Regions from separate parts of the Flavobacterium sp. 316 genome, predicted to be linked through region 2. Evidence: riboswitches for the same ligand, from Rfam matches in the RefSeq annotation. Region 2 holds a riboswitch; the other holds the start of a gene.

Region 1 (9,216 bases), on a different contig from region 2:
CCGTAATTTCCTTCATACTTTCCTGCTATATTATTGAGATATTCTGCGTGTGGAGTTTCAAAAGTTCCTATTTGAGTATTTGTTTGTGTTTGACTATGCGTTTGAAAACCAAAATAATTAACACCATCTGAACTTACTGTTACAATTGCTAATTCTAAATAACTAATACTTCCATTTTCAAAAACAGCAAAATCGAATCCGTTTCCATCAATTATGGGAACATCAAATGTAATAATTGCTTCTCCTCTATCTCCTAAACTAACAATAGCACCATTAGGCATTCCAATAGCATTTGAACTTTCACCTGCTGAAGCATATCCTAAAGTTGGATCAGATATTTTTTTATAACCTCTATTAACTTGGACTTCGGTTGCCCAAGCCACAAAAGAAGAATTATTTTTATGAATTGCTGTAGAACCAATTTGTCCATTTATTGGTGGATAAAGTTGCGAATAACTGTTTAATCCGATTAATAAAAGACTAGTTAAAAAAATAATTCTTCTCATTTTTATTTGTTTTTATTTAACAATCAGTTTTGATATTTGCTTTTTGTTTTCAGAGTTTATTTCTACAATATAAATTCCTTTCTCAAGGTTTGAAACATCAATTCCTGATGTATTATATAGTTGGGTTTTCACCACTTTCCCTGTTAAATCAAATATTTTAACAGCTACATTTTTATTTGAATTAATATAAAATGTTGTTGTTGCAGGATTTGGATATAGTGAAAAAGATGTATTTGCTAGATTATCTTCTAAACCAAGGCTACTTTCTTTAGATTTATAGAAATTATTTGGAATATTTTCAACTGTATTTGTAATTACAAAATCTCCTGTTACATTGTAAATATGAGCAAATCCTGTAGCCGCATATCCATTAGCATCTGCAACATATATTTTATCATCAATTAAATCTAATCCATAAATTCCTAAATAATCTGTTACTGGTGTTGTGATAAAAGAGGTTGTAGGTAATGTTGTGTTTGTAAATGGCATTTTAAAAATATCTGAACCAATTGTGTAGTATAAATTATCTGCATCAGCAATTAAATGTGATGGATGCGTAATATTATCAAATGGTAAATCACTTACTATACTATTATCTGTCAGGTCTATTTTTACTAGTTTCCCAGTAGTTTCTGTTTGTCCTGACCAACTTGGTAATCCACGACATAATACATATAAAAAATTATCTTTAACTATCATTGAGCTTGGAAGATCTCCAACTATAATTGAGGAAACATTTTGATTGCTTATTTCAACAACAGATATTGTTGTTCCATACCCATAACCTCCTTGATGTGCAACATAAAGTTTATCATTTATAACTTCTATTGTTTCAACACCTTCAGCCATTGGTATAGTAGATTCGACCAAATTAGTAGTTAAATTGATAACAGCTAAATAATCATCGGTAGTAACACTTCCATCTCCCCAACATGTTACATATCCTTTATTATTATGAAAAGCTATATATCGCGGATTAATTAATCCTTGATCTATCGTGGCTAAAACTTCAAACGTTTCATAGTTTACAACTTTTATAGCGCTTGACCCATTTAGAACAATATAAGCTTTATCATCAATAAAATTCATGCTCTGAGCAACATCTCCCAAAGGATCATTATTATTCGCTAGTCCAAAGATGTCACCTGTAACCTGATTATTGGTTGTCATAAAACTAACAGATGCTGCGTTGCTTCCATAATTTCCTTCATTTAGAACTAAAATACCGTCTAAGTAAGATTGAGAAAAACCAAGAAAACCAACTAAGAAAGTTATAAGAGATAAAATGTAATTTTTTTTCATTGTATATTAATTTAAAATTCCTTTAATACTATATTAAATAAGGATGTTGTTTGTTTTTTTAATTATTAAAATAAATTCCTGTTGGAGAAACTCCAACGCCAAAGCTGTTTATTAAAGTTCCTGTTAAAGAATAAACATGTAGTTTCCCATTAGAAGAATAATCATTAGCATCTCCTAAGTAAATTTTCCCATTATTAACGGCAAGACTATACACTCCATAAGCTCCTTGATTCACCGTATTAAACAATTCAGTTGTAGGTAATGAAGTATCATTAATTCCCATTTTATATATCTTAGAATCTACTGTGTAATAAAAATTATTTGATTCATGATACAAATTAGAAGGATGCACAATACCCGAAAAAACTTTTCTTTGAGTTGTATTATCTAATGTATTTATTATGACTAATTCTCCTGTTGTTTCTGCTGATACTATTGACCAACTTGGAATTCCTCCACATAAAACATATAGATTGGTTCCTATTAATTCTAAAGAATTTGGAATATCTCCAACAGGTATAGATGTAACATTATTATCTGATAAATTTACTACCGATACTGTATTCCCTTCTCCATAACCTCCTTTATGTGCTACATATAGTTTAGTTCCATTTGAAATAATACGTTCTGGACCTTCACTAACAGAAATTGTTGAAGAAACAGTGTAAGTATTTAAATCTATAACAGCAATATAATCATCTGTACTTGATCCACCATCTCCCCAATTTGTCACATATCCTTTACCATTTGAAAAAGCAATATATCTAGGATTACTTAATCCTGTTGTAATACTCGCAACATGCAACATTGTATAACGATTTACTACTTCAATTTTTTGAGAATTGTTTACCACTACAAATGCTAATTCATTATAAAATCCAATACTTTGTCCTGTATCTCCTAATGTAAGAGTTGAATTTATCGTATTGAAAACATTATTTCTTAATGTAGAAAGATCGTTTGATAGATAAGTAATTTCACTATTATCTGTATTGAAATTTCCTTCATTCAGAATTATTATTCCATTATCATAAGCACCTAGAGGTTCGTCTCTTAACTCATCGTCACTACTACAAGAGAAGAATAATGCTGTTAATAAAAATCCTAATAAATACAGTTTTTTTAATTTCATATTATTTAAAAGTTAAGGGTTAAGTTTATTGTATAATTTCGACCTGGCATTGGTCTTGAAAGTACATTTTGATATGGTTTATTTTCTAAGTTTAAAACTTGAAAAGAAATTATTCCTTTAATTTTTGTACCCATTGTATAATCTAAAGAAGCATTCGATAATCCATATTCTTTTAGAGTATAAAAATTATCCGAAGATGTAAATACTTTTCCATTAAAAACATAATTATAGTTCAGGTTAATTGATTTTACGTTTAATGTTAAACCTGTACTAAGTTTATGATAAGGAACATAAATAAGTTGTTTATCTGTTTGTTCATTTATAGATTCTGTGTATGCATAATTCCCATTGAATTGAAACAAACCAATTCTTGTTTTTTTCATCCAAGTCAATGCTGTTTCTACTCCATAAATTTTCACTTTATCTGTATTTATGGGTTGCCAAACTCCCGATGCATTTGGAACCCATCGTAACATATCTTTTAATTTAGTATAAAATGGAGAAAGTTTAATTTCAATTTCTTTAATTTTAAATATGTTATTAAGTTCATATTGTAAAGAGTGTTCTGGCTTTAAGTTGGGATTACCTAATCCTTCCCAATACAAATCATTGAATGAAGGAATTCTAAAATTTTTAGAAGAATTAATAGCAAGACTATAAAAAGAAGAAGGATTATATTTCACTCCTATTGAGTACAGTATAGGACTTTCATAATTAGAGGTTATTTCTGTCCTAACGCTTGCTTCATAATCTAGTTTCTTATCTATTTTATGAGTTAGTAAAAAACTAAATGATGTAATGTCTCTATTAATTTTTAAAACATTTGTTCCTTTTCCTGTGCTTTGTGTATGACTAACAATTGGATTAATCTTTATTTTAGAAGACACTTTATACACTAAATCATATTTAAAAACAGCGTTTTTTGCTTCTCCAAAGGAAAATAAATCACTATTTTTATTTTCAAAATATTTATATTTTTCAGTTAAAAATGCAAATTGAGTAGTAGAAATTATAGCATTATTTTCAAATTTCCATTCTATTAAATTTCTAGTATTAAAATCTTGATATTTACTCTTTGAAGGTGATGCTATTGTTCCTGAAAAAAAACGTTCTCCATCAAAAAAATGAGTTGCAAATTTTAGTATATTTTTCTCATTTATTTTATACCCAAATAAACTATTAAAGCTATTATTTTGATAGTTCCCATTCTCATTCTTTTTATTGTATCCAATATATTCATAGTCATTTTCCGATTCATTTCTTGAAAAATTTATATTCGCTGAAATCTTATCTGATCCAACATCTAATTTGCAATGTAATCCAAGAGTAGAATAACTTCCATAATTTAAACGCAATGTATTTGATATTCTATTTTCAAAGTTTAAATAGGAATTTAAATGAATTGTACCGCCAATTGCTCCACTTCCATAAATCACACTTCCACCACCTGTTCTAACTGAAATAGAGTTAAAATCGAAACTATTTATAGTGTTAAAATCTGTTTGACCGTTAAATTGTGAATTAATATTAATACCGTTCCAAATTACAGCCGTTTGTTGAGCAGTTGTTCCTCTAAACGAAGGAGAAGACACCATTCCTTTTCCATTTTCTTTAAAATAAATTGTGGTATTATTTCGTAAAAGATCTGTTAATGATGTGTTGTTCCGCTGTATAATACTATCTGATAAATTAAATATAGAATGAGCCAAAGAAAAGGTCTTCAATTTACTATCGATTAAGACTACCTCTTTCAATTTCACAATAGAATCTTGTTGCGAAAAAGCAATAGAAGTATAGATAAAAATGAATAAAACGAATATGAATTTCATAAAATCACTAATCTTTTTAAAACGATAAAGAAAGCATTCTTAACTAATTTGAAAATAAAAACAGAAACGCCTCTTTGTAATAAAGAAGCGTTTTATATTAATCTTTAAAATTGAAGATTTAAACCTAATTTGAAATTTCTTCCTCTTGTTGTAAATCCACTTACTTCAACAAAATCTTCATTAAATAAGTTGTTTACAGCTCCAAAAACAGAAAGTCTATTTGGTAAAATATCAAAAGATATATTTGTATGAATTAATTGATAAGAGCTTAAAACTACATTTTTAGAAGAAAAAGTAGCACTATCATAATATCTATCTGCTCTTTGGTCTACATACTGATATTGTGCATTCCACTGAATTCTTTTTGTAAAATTCACACCAATTGATGCATTAGCTTTATGCTTAGGTAGTCTAATATTTTCTTCTTCCGAAAATTGCAAGTATGTATAATTCCCTGTCAATTGTACATTTTTTATTGGAAAAATTGTAACATTAGTCTCAATCCCTTTTGTGTTTACTAACAAATCGTTATTAATATAATTTGAAGTAAAAGTGACCAGATTTGTATAAAAATCTACTCTGTTTTTTGATTCTCTATAAAAACCTACTGCATTAATAACTACTTTTTTATTTAGTAATTCCGTTTCAAAGCCTACTTCTACTGTTGTATTTTCTTCTGGTTTTAATTCTGAATTTCCATATTGAGAAAACAATTGATACAAAGAAGGTGTAATAAATGCTGTACTTAATGATGAGAGAATACGAACTGGTAAATTTTTAATTTTATAAGATGGATTAATATTATAAGTTAGATTTTCACCATAAACATTATGCATATTTAAACGCGCTCCTACATTAACATTTAATCCAAAATCAGAATTATATACAAATGTTGTATAAGGATCTATCATGTTAAATTTAGTGTTCTTATTTAAAACATTTACTGTATAAATAGACGAAGGAGTTGTTACATTATTCATATCCATAAATTGAAACTGACCTCCTAGAACAAAAAATAATTGCTTATTTATTACATATTTATTAAAAACATCAGCATTAAAATGACGTGATTTATAATCATAATTATTTAATGTTGAATTATATGCTGTATAACTATTATATAATCTTTCTAAATTTGAAAAACTACTATTTATGTGTAATTCACCTTTGTTATATTTATATATAGAATTCAAGCCTGTTCTGAATTGCTCACTTAAAAATGAATTTTTGTCTTCATCTGCAAACGAACCTGAATCATATTTATTCTTTATTTTATCATATCCAAAAAATGAAGAAATACTTAATTTATCAGTCAATTGATATCCTATTTTTTGTAAAGCATTTACTCTAGAAAAATGATCGATTTCAAAATTTTCTCCTAAAGCTTCACTCAAACCTGTAGTTTCTGTACTATTAAATGAAGTATATGATGTTAGCTTTTTTGAACCTGCACTAAATGAAAAACCTTGATTAAAATCTTGAGCAGAAGTTTTATCATCTTTTACAGAATTCATTGTTCCCAAATTAAAATAAGCTCCTCCAGAAATATTTTCCTTTCTTGCTTTTTTTAACGTAATATTTATCACTGCTGTTCCAGCATTTGAACCATAAAGCGTACTTGATGATCCTTTCATAACCTCAATACTATCTACTTGATCTACTGGCAATAATCTTAAATCATAGGTCATACTTGAACCCGAAGCATCTGTAACAGGAACGCCATCTATCATGATTAAAACTTGACGACTTCTTCCTCCACGAATGTAGTACTCAACATTCATTCCGTTACCTGTTTGATTTCCATTGATTTCAACACCTGCAACCTGATTTAAAACTGTTGCTACAGATTGCCCTTTTCGTCTTTGTAAATCATCCGCAGTAATTTTGTCTATAATTTTACCCGATTTTTCTTTGCTTTGAGCAAACTTAGTATCAGACACAACCACTTCATTTAACTGAGTTACCCTTAAAGAGTCCTTCTTTTCTTGTGCAAAAACAATACTCGTTAAGAATGTTGCACACACACTCCATTTAATAAACTTAATGTTCATTTTAGTTAATAATAGATTTTAATAAATAGGAAGAAAAGCATAGAATTTACCCATACTCAAACCTTTTTTCCCGAAAGTTTGTTACTAACGAATGTGGCAGGTCTCCTGGCTTGCGTCTTGTTATTCACCTTCCCAAGACATTGATAGAAATCAATTAACTCAGTGGTATGTAGATAATAACAAGCTTTGTAGCTTACAGTTGCGGGTACAGCTTAGGCATTAAACCTAATTCCCTTTTAATGTTGTTCTAAAAAAAGATTTTTAAAACAACAACCAAAATTCGAGTGCAAAAGTACATATATTTTAGCATATTACAAGATTTAATACTATTTTTGAAATTATATATATTTAAAATATGAAATCTGTATTTACATTTTTTGCGCTTTTATTAGTTTTAAATAGTTTTTCGCAAACTACAAACGAACCTGCTATTGACAGACATAATTCTGAGCCTGTTGTGGTTCAACCAACTGTTGTAGAAGTAAGTGATTTTGATGAAGATTTAATATTACCTTATGCTTTTATAGACAAAACACCATCTTTTGTAAATTGTAAATACACTACCGAAACTGAAAACAAAGCTTGCTTTCACGAAAAACTACAAGAACATATTAAAAAACATTTAAAATATCCTAAAGCTGCAAAACAAAATAAAGTTGAAGCAAAAGCAATTGTACAATTTGAAATTTCAAAAGAAGGAAATATTACCAATTTAAAAACTAAAATCAAAGCTACAAATCAAGATTTTTATACTCTTTTTGAAGAAGAAGCCATTAGAATTATATCAAAGCTTCCAAAATTCATTCCAGGTGAGCAAAAAGGCAAAATTGTAGCAGTGAGATATGCTTCAATAATTACTTTTAGTTTAACTGATAAATAAAATTTGTTTTTTTTATTCCTTTTTATAAAAAAGCTTTTCATTTCTTTTTCTTTTTCCTCATTTTACGCACCAAAATGATAAAACCAATAATCACATGAATAGCAATTATTGTATATAGTGCAGCCATAAATTCTTTTGAATCCGTATTCATATTTTAAAGTATTATTTTTATAATTTGTCCAAAGGTAACTTTATTTTGAAAAGCCTCTTTTAAAGGTAAATTTTGTTGGTAACATAAGAAACTTCTAATTACACCCGCATGCGTTACAATTGCGACTTTTTTGTGCTGTTGCTTTTTTAAATCTTCAATAAAAGAAAGTGTTCTTTCATATAGCATTTCAAAAGATTCTCCATTTGGCACTTGAACCGAAACAAAATCTTTCATCCAAGGGTTTAACTCTTCCTGAGGAATATCATTCCAATTTTTAAGTTCCCAATTACCAAAATCCATTTCCATTAAACGTTTGTCTTTTTCAATTTTTTCATTCGAAAGAAAATCAGCTAAAACGGTGCATCTTTTTAATGGACTTGAAATTACTTTCATTTCTTCAGAAGGAAGTTGGTCTTTTATTTCTTGAAACAAATGCTCAAATGGTTCTTGAATAGCCACATCGGCTTGACCATAACAAATGCCTTTTTCACAGACAGTTTCTGTATGTCGTATTAAATAAACTTCCATAAAATTACTATTGAAATATAAAAAACAACTTCACAAACTTGTTGAGTAGCACCCAAACAATCGCCTGTATAACCACCAATCCATTTTTTGAAATAACGCGCTAAATACCATCGAAAGATAAAAACAGGCAAAAGAACAAAAACAATCTTATAATTATAAAAAACAAAATACAGTAAAGGTAAAAATCCGAAAAAAGCAGTTCCAAAAACTTCTTTCCATGAATAACTCTTTGCAATGGGTTTGCTTTTACTTAATTCATCTTCACGAACATACTCATGAGTAAAAATAATGGTTGCTGCTGCCCAACGGCTTACAGCATGAGCCGCTATAAAAATTAAAAGAATTGTAACAATATTCGATTGAGCTGATAAAATTTCAACTAAAACACTATATTTTAAAACCAATAAAAGTAAAATTCCAATAGCTCCATAAGCACCAATTGCACTGTCCTTCATTATTTTCAGAATTTTCTCTTTGGTCCAGCCACCACCAAAACCATCACAAACATCTGCAAAACCGTCTTCGTGAAAAGCTCCTGTTGTTAAAACACTAGCAATCATACTCAGCAGTACAGCAATAGTGATGGGCAAAATTTGAGAAAAAGCAATAAATACAAGTCCTGAAAGCAAACCTACAACCCAACCAATCAAAGGAAAATAACGAGTAGCTTTGTTCAAATAATCAGGATCGTGTGTGATTTTTTTTGGGCAAGGAATTCTGGTATAAAACATCAGTGCTGTAAAAAATATATCGATTTCTTTTTTCATTTTTAATTTATTTATTACTTACACCTGAACTTTCAAAACTAGCCATTTCATTTAAAAAAACAATAGCCGA
Region 2 (9,216 bases):
AAATTCAAAAGTGTACCTTTGCAACTTTAATAATATTATTATGTTTCAGCTTAATAAAACAATTGTTTCGGAAGAAATCTTAGAAAAAGAATTTGTATGCAACCTTTCTGCTTGTAAAGGAGCTTGTTGTATTGATGGAGATGCAGGTGCTCCATTAGATAAAAGTGAAACAGAGATATTAAAAGAAATTTATCCAAAGGTAAAGCCTTTTTTACGCCCAGAAGGAATTGAAGCCATTGAAGCACAAGGTACATTTATAACTACTGAAGATGGGGAGTTTGAAACAACTTTGATCGAAGGTAAAGATTGTGCTTATGTTATTTTTGATGGGAAAACAGCTCTTTGTGGAATTGAACAAGCATATAATCAAGGGTTGATAGACTGGAAAAAACCAGTTTCTTGTCATTTATATCCTATTCGTGTAAAGGAATATTCAGACTTTGCAGCCGTAAATTATCATAAATGGCACATTTGTTCAGATGCATGTTCTTTAGGTAAGGAATTAGAAGTTCCAATATATAAATTTGTTAAAGAAGCTTTAGTGAGAAAATTTGGGCAACAATGGTATGACGAATTAGAAAAAGTGGCTTTAGATTTGAAAAAATAAGGCTTGTTTTTTTTGTAAAAAAAACCTCTTAGCAAATGTGTTTACTGCTGTTAACGTCTATTTGTTAATGATTTTTTAAAAATATAATAAATTGATTTTCAATTAATTATGAAATTATTTTTGAGTAAGAAAAATTTTACTCGTTGTTAAAAACTTACTCTAATTGTGAATAAGTTTGACTTTTATTTTCCATTACAAATTGCAAACTTTGTAGTCCCAAGTTAAAGTAATAAATCTAAAAATTAAATCCGTTTAAATCAAACAACTATGTCGGTAGTCGAACCAATTTTACAAGAAAACAAAGACCGTTTTGTTATTTTTCCAATAAAACACCATGATATTTGGGAATGGTATAAGAAAATGGAGGCTAGTTTTTGGACTGCTGAAGAAATTGATTTACATCAAGATATCACAGACTGGAATACTAAATTAAATGATGATGAAAAGTATTTCATTAAACACATTCTAGCTTTTTTTGCAGCTTCTGATGGAATTGTTAATGAAAATTTAGCAGAAAATTTTGTTAATGAGGTGCAATATGCGGAAGCAAAATTTTTCTATGGCTTTCAAATTATGATGGAGAACATTCATAGTGAAACGTATTCATTATTAATTGATACTTATGTTAAAGATGAAGTAGAAAAAGATAAATTGTTTCATGCAATAGATGTGTTTCCTGCAATTAAGAAAAAAGCAGAATGGGCTTTAAAATGGATTGAGTCAGATTCTTTTGCTGAAAGATTAATTGCATTTGCTGCCGTAGAAGGGATTTTCTTTTCTGGAGCATTTTGTTCTATTTTTTGGTTGAAAAAAAGAGGGTTAATGCCTGGATTAACATTTTCAAATGAATTAATTTCTCGTGATGAAGGTGTGCATTGTGATTTTGCCGTGCATTTACATAATCATCATTTAATAAATAAAGTCCCTAAAACTAGAATTAAAGATATTATTGTGGATGCATTAAATATCGAAAGGGAATTTGTTACAGAATCATTGCCAGTTAGCTTAATTGGAATGAATGCAAATTTAATGACTCAATATTTAGAATTTGTTACTGATAGATTACTAGTTGAGTTAGGTTGTGAAAGAGTATATAATTCTTCAAATCCATTTGATTTTATGGATATGATATCACTTCAAGGAAAAACTAATTTCTTTGAAAAAAGAGTAGCCGAATATCAAAAAGCGGGAGTAATGAATAATGATACGGAATCTGGAAAAATTAGTTTTGACGCAGATTTTTAAAATCAATTTAATTTATTAATTTCTTATTGTTTATTTACGAAACAATAATTTAGAATATCTAGAAACATATCTTTTAGAAAAACCTTTTTTCTAATGAAGGTGAGTTTATCATTGTTAATATATAGTATAATATATTTTTTAATGATGAAATTCTATTTCCATCAAAACTGGAAAATAAATATAGTTTTGGCAATTAACCATATATAAAAGCTGTAAAATGAATGTAGTAAAAAGAGACGGTAGAAGAGAGCCAGTAATGTTTGATAAAATTACTGATAGAATAAGATTTTTATGCTATGAGCTAAATGAACTAGTAGATCCTGTAAAAGTTGCTATGCGTGTAATTGAAGGATTATATGATGGTGTTACAACTTCTGAATTAGATAATTTAGCAGCAGAAACAGCCGCTTCAATGACAATTGCACATCCAGATTATGCACAATTAGCAGCTCGTATTGCAGTTTCAAATTTACATAAAAATACAACAAAATCTTTCTCTGAAACAATGACAGAGATGTATCATTATGTGAATCCAAGAACAGGTCAAGAAGCACCATTGCTTTCTGATGAAGTGTATAATGTAATCATGGAGAATGCTGAAAAATTAGATTCAACCATTATTTATAATCGCGATTTTAATTATGATTATTTTGGATTTAAAACGTTAGAACGCTCTTATTTATTAAAAATAAATGGTAAAATAGCAGAAAGACCACAGCACATGTTAATGCGTGTTTCTGTTGGAATACATTTAAATGATATTGATTCGGCAATTGAAACGTACGAATTAATGTCGAAGAAATTTTTCACACATGCAACGCCTACATTGTTTAATGCAGGAACGCCAAAACCACAAATGTCATCATGCTTCTTGCTAACTATGCAAGATGATAGTATTGATGGAATTTATGATACGTTAAAACAAACGGCTAAAATATCACAATCTGCCGGAGGAATAGGTTTGTCTATTCACAATGTAAGAGCAACAGGTTCTTATATTCGTGGAACAAATGGTACTTCAAATGGAATTGTACCTATGTTGAGAGTGTTTAATGATACAGCACGTTATGTAGATCAAGGAGGAGGAAAAAGGAAAGGGAGTTTCGCTATTTACATAGAACCATGGCATGCTGATATTTTTGATTTCTTAGATTTGAAGAAAAATCATGGTAAAGAAGAAATGCGTGCAAGAGATTTGTTTTTTGCAATGTGGATGTGTGATTTGTTTATGAAGCGCGTTGAAGAAGACGCAACGTGGACGTTAATGTGTCCAAATGAATGCCCAGGTTTGTATGATGTGTATGGTGAAGAGTTTGAAACAATGTATACGAATTATGAAAAGGCGGGAAAAGGAAGAAAGACAATAAAAGCACGTGAGCTTTGGGAAAAAATATTAGAATCGCAAATTGAAACAGGAACACCTTATATGCTGTATAAAGATGCAGCAAATAGAAAATCAAATCAAAAAAATTTAGGAACTATTCGTTCGTCAAATTTATGTACTGAAATCTTAGAATATACTTCTGAAGATGAAATAGCAGTATGTAATTTAGCTTCTATTTCATTACCAATGTTTATTGAGAATGGGGAATTTAACCATCAATTTTTATTTGATGTAACGAAAAGAATTACGCGTAACTTAAATAAAGTAATTGATAGAAATTATTATCCTGTAAAAGAAGCTGAAAATTCAAATTTACGTCACAGACCAGTTGGTTTAGGAGTTCAAGGTTTAGCAGATGCTTTTATCTTATTGAGAATGCCATTTACAAGTGATGAAGCAAAAAAATTAAATCAAGAAATCTTCGAAACAATTTATTTTGCTGCGGTTACAGCTTCAATGGAACTAGCTATAGAAGAAGGACCGTATTCTACTTTTGAAGGATCTCCAATTTCAAAAGGAGAGTTTCAGTACAATATGTGGGGTTTAAAAGACGAAGATTTATCAGGAAGATGGGATTGGGCTTCTTTACGAAAAGAAGTAATGGAAAAAGGAGTTCGTAATTCGTTATTATTAGCACCAATGCCAACTGCATCTACATCGCAAATATTAGGAAATAACGAGGCATTTGAGCCATATACATCAAATATATACACGCGAAGAGTGTTATCAGGAGAGTTTATAGTTGTAAATAAACATTTATTACATGATTTAGTTAGTTTAGGATTATGGAATGATAATTTAAAACAAGAAATCATGCGTAATAATGGATCAATTCAAAATATAGATGTTATTCCACAAGATATTAAAGATTTATATAAGACAGTTTGGGAATTGAGTATGAAAGATATTATAGATATGTCTCGTCAAAGAGGATATTTTATAGATCAATCTCAATCTTTAAATTTATTTATGGAAGGAGCAACAATGGCAAAATTAACGTCAATGCATTTTTATGCATGGAAGAGTGGTTTAAAAACAGGAATGTATTATTTAAGAACAAAATCTGCGGTAGATGCAATTAAGTTTACTTTAAATAATGACAAAAAACCAGAACAAGTTCCAGTTGAAGTAAAATCTGAAATGTCAACAGATGAGTTTAAAGCAATGTTAGAACGTTCTAAGAATGCTGAACCAGATGATTGTGAAATGTGTGGTTCTTAATTATAGAGTTAAGAATAAAGATAATAGAGTAAAGAAAACAGCCATCAACACATGGCTGTTTTCTTTTATAATAAAAGTTGCATTACAATTCGTACCTTTGTCAAAAAATAAAACGCCATGTCTAAAGAAAGTAAAGGAGTGTATACAGGGATTATTGAACAAGATGAAAAAGGAAATTTCTTTTGTGGAGAATATTTGTTAGACTATAAATACACAATTGCAAAATTTAAAATAGGAGATGAAATAAATATCAAATCAATAATAGAAAATCCTAGTGATATCAACTATGCTCAATATCCAAAAAAATCAAAAGATTTCTTTTTGGCAAATGATAAACCTTAATTTGGAATTGAATATTATTAGAAATAAAAACACAGCCAAACATAAATTAACTTGTTTGGCTGTGTTGTTCATAGTTATTAAGAAAGAACTTCTTTTTTTATCAATAATCGCATCTCTTTAGCAGCTGCAACCATCTCAATTAAAGCTTTTTTAGTTTCATCCCAATGACGTGTTTTTAAACCGCAATCTGGATTTACCCATAATTGATCAGCAGGAATAACTGTTGCTGCTTTTTCTAATAAATGGGACATTTCTTTACTAGACGGAACACGAGGAGAATGAATATCATATACTCCTGGGCCTATTTCATTGGGGTATTTAAAATTAGCGAAAGCATCTAATAATTCCATTTGTGAACGAGAACATTCTATGGTAATTACATCAGCATCCATATCTGCAATATTTTGAATAATATCATTAAACTCACTATAACACATGTGTGTATGAATTTGTGTGTCATCTTTAATACCACTTGCTGAAATCCTAAAAGCTTTAATTGCCCAATCTAAATAAGTTGCCCAATCTTCTTTTCGTAATGGTAGTCCTTCTCTTATAGCAGGTTCGTCAATTTGAATTATTTTAATACCTGCTTTTTCTAAATCTACTACTTCGTCACGGATAGCAAGAGCTATTTGAGTACATGTTGTTGATCTAGGTTGGTCATTACGAACAAATGACCATTGTAAAATAGTCACAGGACCAGTTAACATTCCTTTGACCCATTTAGGAGTTAGTGATTGAGCAAATTCAGCCCATTTAACAGTCATTGGATTCGGACGAGAAACATCACCATAAATAACAGGAGGCTTTACGCATCTGCTTCCGTAGCTTTGAACCCAGCCATTTTTAGTGAAAGTAAAACCATCTAGTTGTTCTCCAAAATATTCCACCATGTCATTACGCTCAAATTCACCATGAACTAAAACGTCAATTCCAGACTCTTCTTGGAAGCGAATAGTTTCTTCTGTTTCTATTTTAATTAAATTATCATATTCTTGAGCGGTTATTTCTCCTTTTTTAAATTTTGCTCTCCAACTACGAACTTCTGTGGTCTGTGGAAATGAGCCTATCGTAGTAGTCGGAAACAAAGGTAGATTTAATACTTCTATTTGTTTTTGTCTTCTTATTGAGAAAGGGTTTTCTCTTTGAGAGTCTTTTTCGTTAATCTTTCCTACTCTGTTTTTAACAGTTTCATTGTGTATAATTGTGGCTGTTTTACGATTTTGATTAGCTTTATTGTTCTCATTATAATGAGTGTTGTTTGTTGTTTCTAATTCGCCAGATGCAAATTTTTTGAGTAAAACAACTTCATTTATTTTTTGCTTTGCAAAAGCAAGCCATTGTTTGATTTCTGGTGTTAAAGAGGTTTCATTTGTTTCAAGATCTAAGTCACAAGGACAATGTATTAAGGAACAAGAAGGGGCAATTAGTAATCTTTCTTTGCCTAATAAATTGGATGCTTTTTTAATAAGAGATAATGTCTTTTGGAAATCGTTTTTCCAAATATTTCGTCCATCAACAACGCCTAATGAAAGGAAGGTGTTACTAGAAATAAAAGTAGACTTTAAAATATCATCTAATTGTAATGGACAGCGAACCAAGTCTAAATGAAGAGTGTGTACAGGAAGAGAAAGAGCTGTCTCTAAGTTGTCTCCAAAACAATCAAAATAATTAGCTAGGATGATTTTTATATTTGGAAAGCGATTGTTTATTTCTTTGTAAGTATGAATTAAAGCGGCTCTTTCAATATTCGTTAAATTTAACGCTAGAAAAGGTTCATCAAATTGTATCCACTCTACATTTTCATCTTCAAGTTTTTTTAAAATTTCAAAATAAACAGGAAGTAATTTATCTAGGAGATCAATTCTGTGGAATCCTTTTTCTTTTTCCTTTCCAAGAAGTAAATAAGAAACGGGACCAATAAGAACAGGTTTGGTTGTAATTCCTAATTCTTTAGCTTCGATAAATTCACTTATTATTTTTTCAGAGTATAACTTAAATTCTTGATCTTTTGTGAATTCAGGAACAATGTAATGGTAATTTGTGTCAAACCATTTTGTCATTTCCATCGCTTTAACATCTTGATCGTCTTTTTGTGCACCTCTTGCCATAGCAAAATACAAGTCTAACTCGGTGTTTCTTTGTTCAAATTCTGAGTAATGAGCCGGAATAACTCCAAGTGTAAGTGATAAATCAAGAACTTGGTCGTAAAATGAAAAATCATTAGAAGGAATAAGATCTATTCCAGCTTCTGATTGTAATAGCCAATTTTGTTTACGGAGACTTTTTCCAACAGCTATTAGTGCATCAGATGTGATTTTTCCTGACCAATAATTTTCACAGGCTTTTTTTAATTCTCTGTTGTTACCAATTCGCGGGTAACCTAGATTGTTTGTTAGCATTTTTTTTGCTTTTAAAATGAATAAATCAGTTAAAAAAGCTCTTGATGCATTTCAAATGTTTTTTGAAATAAAGGAAATAGATAGAATAAATACATGTATAGGTAAACGCACAACAAAATAGAATATAATTATATTGTCGTGTGAGAATGTATCAATCCAGACTATTGCTTCAAATCGCGAAAGCATTGTCAATTCAATAAAGGCAGGTCTCCTGACTTGTAACATTTTTACCGTCCTTCCCATTTGCAAAGCAAACAGTGGATCTTATTTCAGATAAAAACTTTTTGTGTTACTTACAGTTGCGCGACAGTTCGTGATTTACACACGATTCCCTATTAATCTACAGTTAAGTAAAACCTCTATCGGTTGATGAAGAAATAAATTAAGAACTTAAATTCTGCACAAAAGTATTATAAAATTAATTAGAAAAATGTTTTTGTTTTTGCGAATTTGTTACTTCTATAACATTTACAAATAATAACACTATTAAAGCTGCTTTAAAAATATATCTATTTCAGTATCTTTGAAACTGAAATATTAAGGTTAAACTTTTATAAGAGTATGATAAAAAAAATGAACTGGGAGCAGTTATTATCTTTAAAACGTCAAGGAGATACAAATAAAAGACTGAGAAAGGAACAAGATGATACGCGTTTAGGATTTGAGGTAGACTATGATAGAATTATTTTTTCATCTGCTTTTAGAAGTTTGCAAGATAAAACACAGGTAATTCCGCTTTCAAAAACTGATTTTGTGCACAATCGTTTGACACATAGTTTGGAAGTTTCTGTAGTAGGACGTTCGATTGGACGTTTAGTTGGAAAACAAGTCATAGAAAAACATCCTTATTTAAAAGAATCGGGTTATCATATGAACGATTTTGGAGCCATTGTAGCTGCTGCTGCTTTGGCTCACGATATTGGAAATCCTCCTTTTGGACATTCTGGAGAAAAAGCTATTGGTGAATATTTTAAAACTGGAAATGGATTGCAATACAAAGACAAGTTAACCGACAAAGAATGGCAAGATTTAATAGATTTTGAAGGAAATGCCAATGGTTTTTCGGTTTTGGCCACTTCTAGAGAAGGTATTGAAGGTTCTTTGCGTATTTCGTATGCTACTTTGGGGGCTTTTATGAAATATCCAAAAGAAAGTTTACCCAAAAAACCAACTTTTAGAATTTGTGATAAAAAATATGGTTTTTTCCAACAAGACAAAGCTTCTTTTAGTGATGTAGCAAAAGAACTAGGTATGATCTCAAATAAAACAGGAAATGATATCGGTTTTGAACGTCATCCCTTAGCGTATTTGGTTGAAGCAGCGGATGATATTTGCTACACTATCATCGATTTTGAAGATGGAATTAATCTTGGACTCATTCAGGAAGAATTTGCATTGGAATACCTAATAAAATTGGTTAAAAATGGAATTGATACTAAAAAATACAACCAATTAACGACTAAAGAAGACCGTATCAGTTATTTAAGGGCTCTGGCAATTGGTAGTTTAATCAGTGATGCTGTAAAAGTTTTTATGGAAAATGAAGAAGCTATTCTAAAAGGGGAATTTCCTTATTCTTTGATGGATAAAAGTCAATATATAGCTCAAATGAATGATATTATTCAAATTAGTGTCAAAAATGTGTATCAATGTAGAGAAGTAGTTCAGAAAGAAGTAGTAGGATATAAAATTATCAATACGTTATTGGATAAATTTTGTACAGCATATCATAATAAAATTGGAGGAAAAGCTTCAAATTATGATACTATTATTCTAAAATTATTGCCAGAACGATTTTTACATCAAAAAGAAAAAGTGTACGATCAATTGTTGCATATTTGTCATTTCGTGTCTCTTTTAACCGATGGAAAGGCTTTAGAAATGTATAATATTATTGAAGGAAATAGAAATTAAATTATCTAGAATTTTAAATAAAAATCTTTAGTTAATTCTATATATTCAGAGGTATATTGATGGCGCGCTGTTTCAATAACAAGTTCGTCTACTAAAGTAGT

What was found. A riboswitch is a leader RNA that binds a small molecule or an ion and turns the genes downstream of it on or off. The one in region 2 is predicted to bind cobalamin.
Region 1: another riboswitch for cobalamin. It lies ahead of SY27_RS06040 (TonB-dependent siderophore receptor); the one in region 2 lies ahead of metE (5-methyltetrahydropteroyltriglutamate--homocysteine S-methyltransferase).

What each region holds. Positions count from the first base shown of each region.
Region 1 covers NZ_JYGZ01000002.1:518,377-527,592, reverse strand. Annotated here, with positions in the region: gene SY27_RS06060 (T9SS type A sorting domain-containing protein) at 1-506, opposite strand, end outside; gene SY27_RS06055 (YncE family protein) at 519-1,808, opposite strand; gene SY27_RS06050 (YncE family protein) at 1,867-2,940, opposite strand; gene SY27_RS06045 (TonB-dependent siderophore receptor) at 2,946-4,769, opposite strand; gene SY27_RS06040 (TonB-dependent siderophore receptor) at 4,874-6,820, opposite strand; cobalamin riboswitch at 6,898-7,113, opposite strand; gene SY27_RS06035 (energy transducer TonB) at 7,176-7,700, shown strand; gene cobC (alpha-ribazole phosphatase) at 7,855-8,379, opposite strand; gene SY27_RS06025 (adenosylcobinamide-GDP ribazoletransferase) at 8,364-9,146, opposite strand; gene cobT (nicotinate-nucleotide--dimethylbenzimidazole phosphoribosyltransferase) at 9,154-9,216, opposite strand, start outside.
Region 2 covers NZ_JYGZ01000005.1:411,173-420,388, forward strand. Annotated here, with positions in the region: gene SY27_RS12930 (DUF3109 family protein) at 41-607, shown strand; gene SY27_RS12935 (ribonucleotide-diphosphate reductase subunit beta) at 875-1,852, shown strand; gene SY27_RS12940 (ribonucleoside-diphosphate reductase subunit alpha) at 2,070-4,457, shown strand; gene SY27_RS12945 (hypothetical protein) at 4,575-4,799, shown strand; gene metE (5-methyltetrahydropteroyltriglutamate--homocysteine S-methyltransferase) at 4,877-7,201, opposite strand; cobalamin riboswitch at 7,385-7,577, opposite strand; gene dgt (dGTP triphosphohydrolase) at 7,775-9,115, shown strand; gene SY27_RS12960 (tRNA1(Val) (adenine(37)-N6)-methyltransferase) at 9,121-9,216, opposite strand, start outside.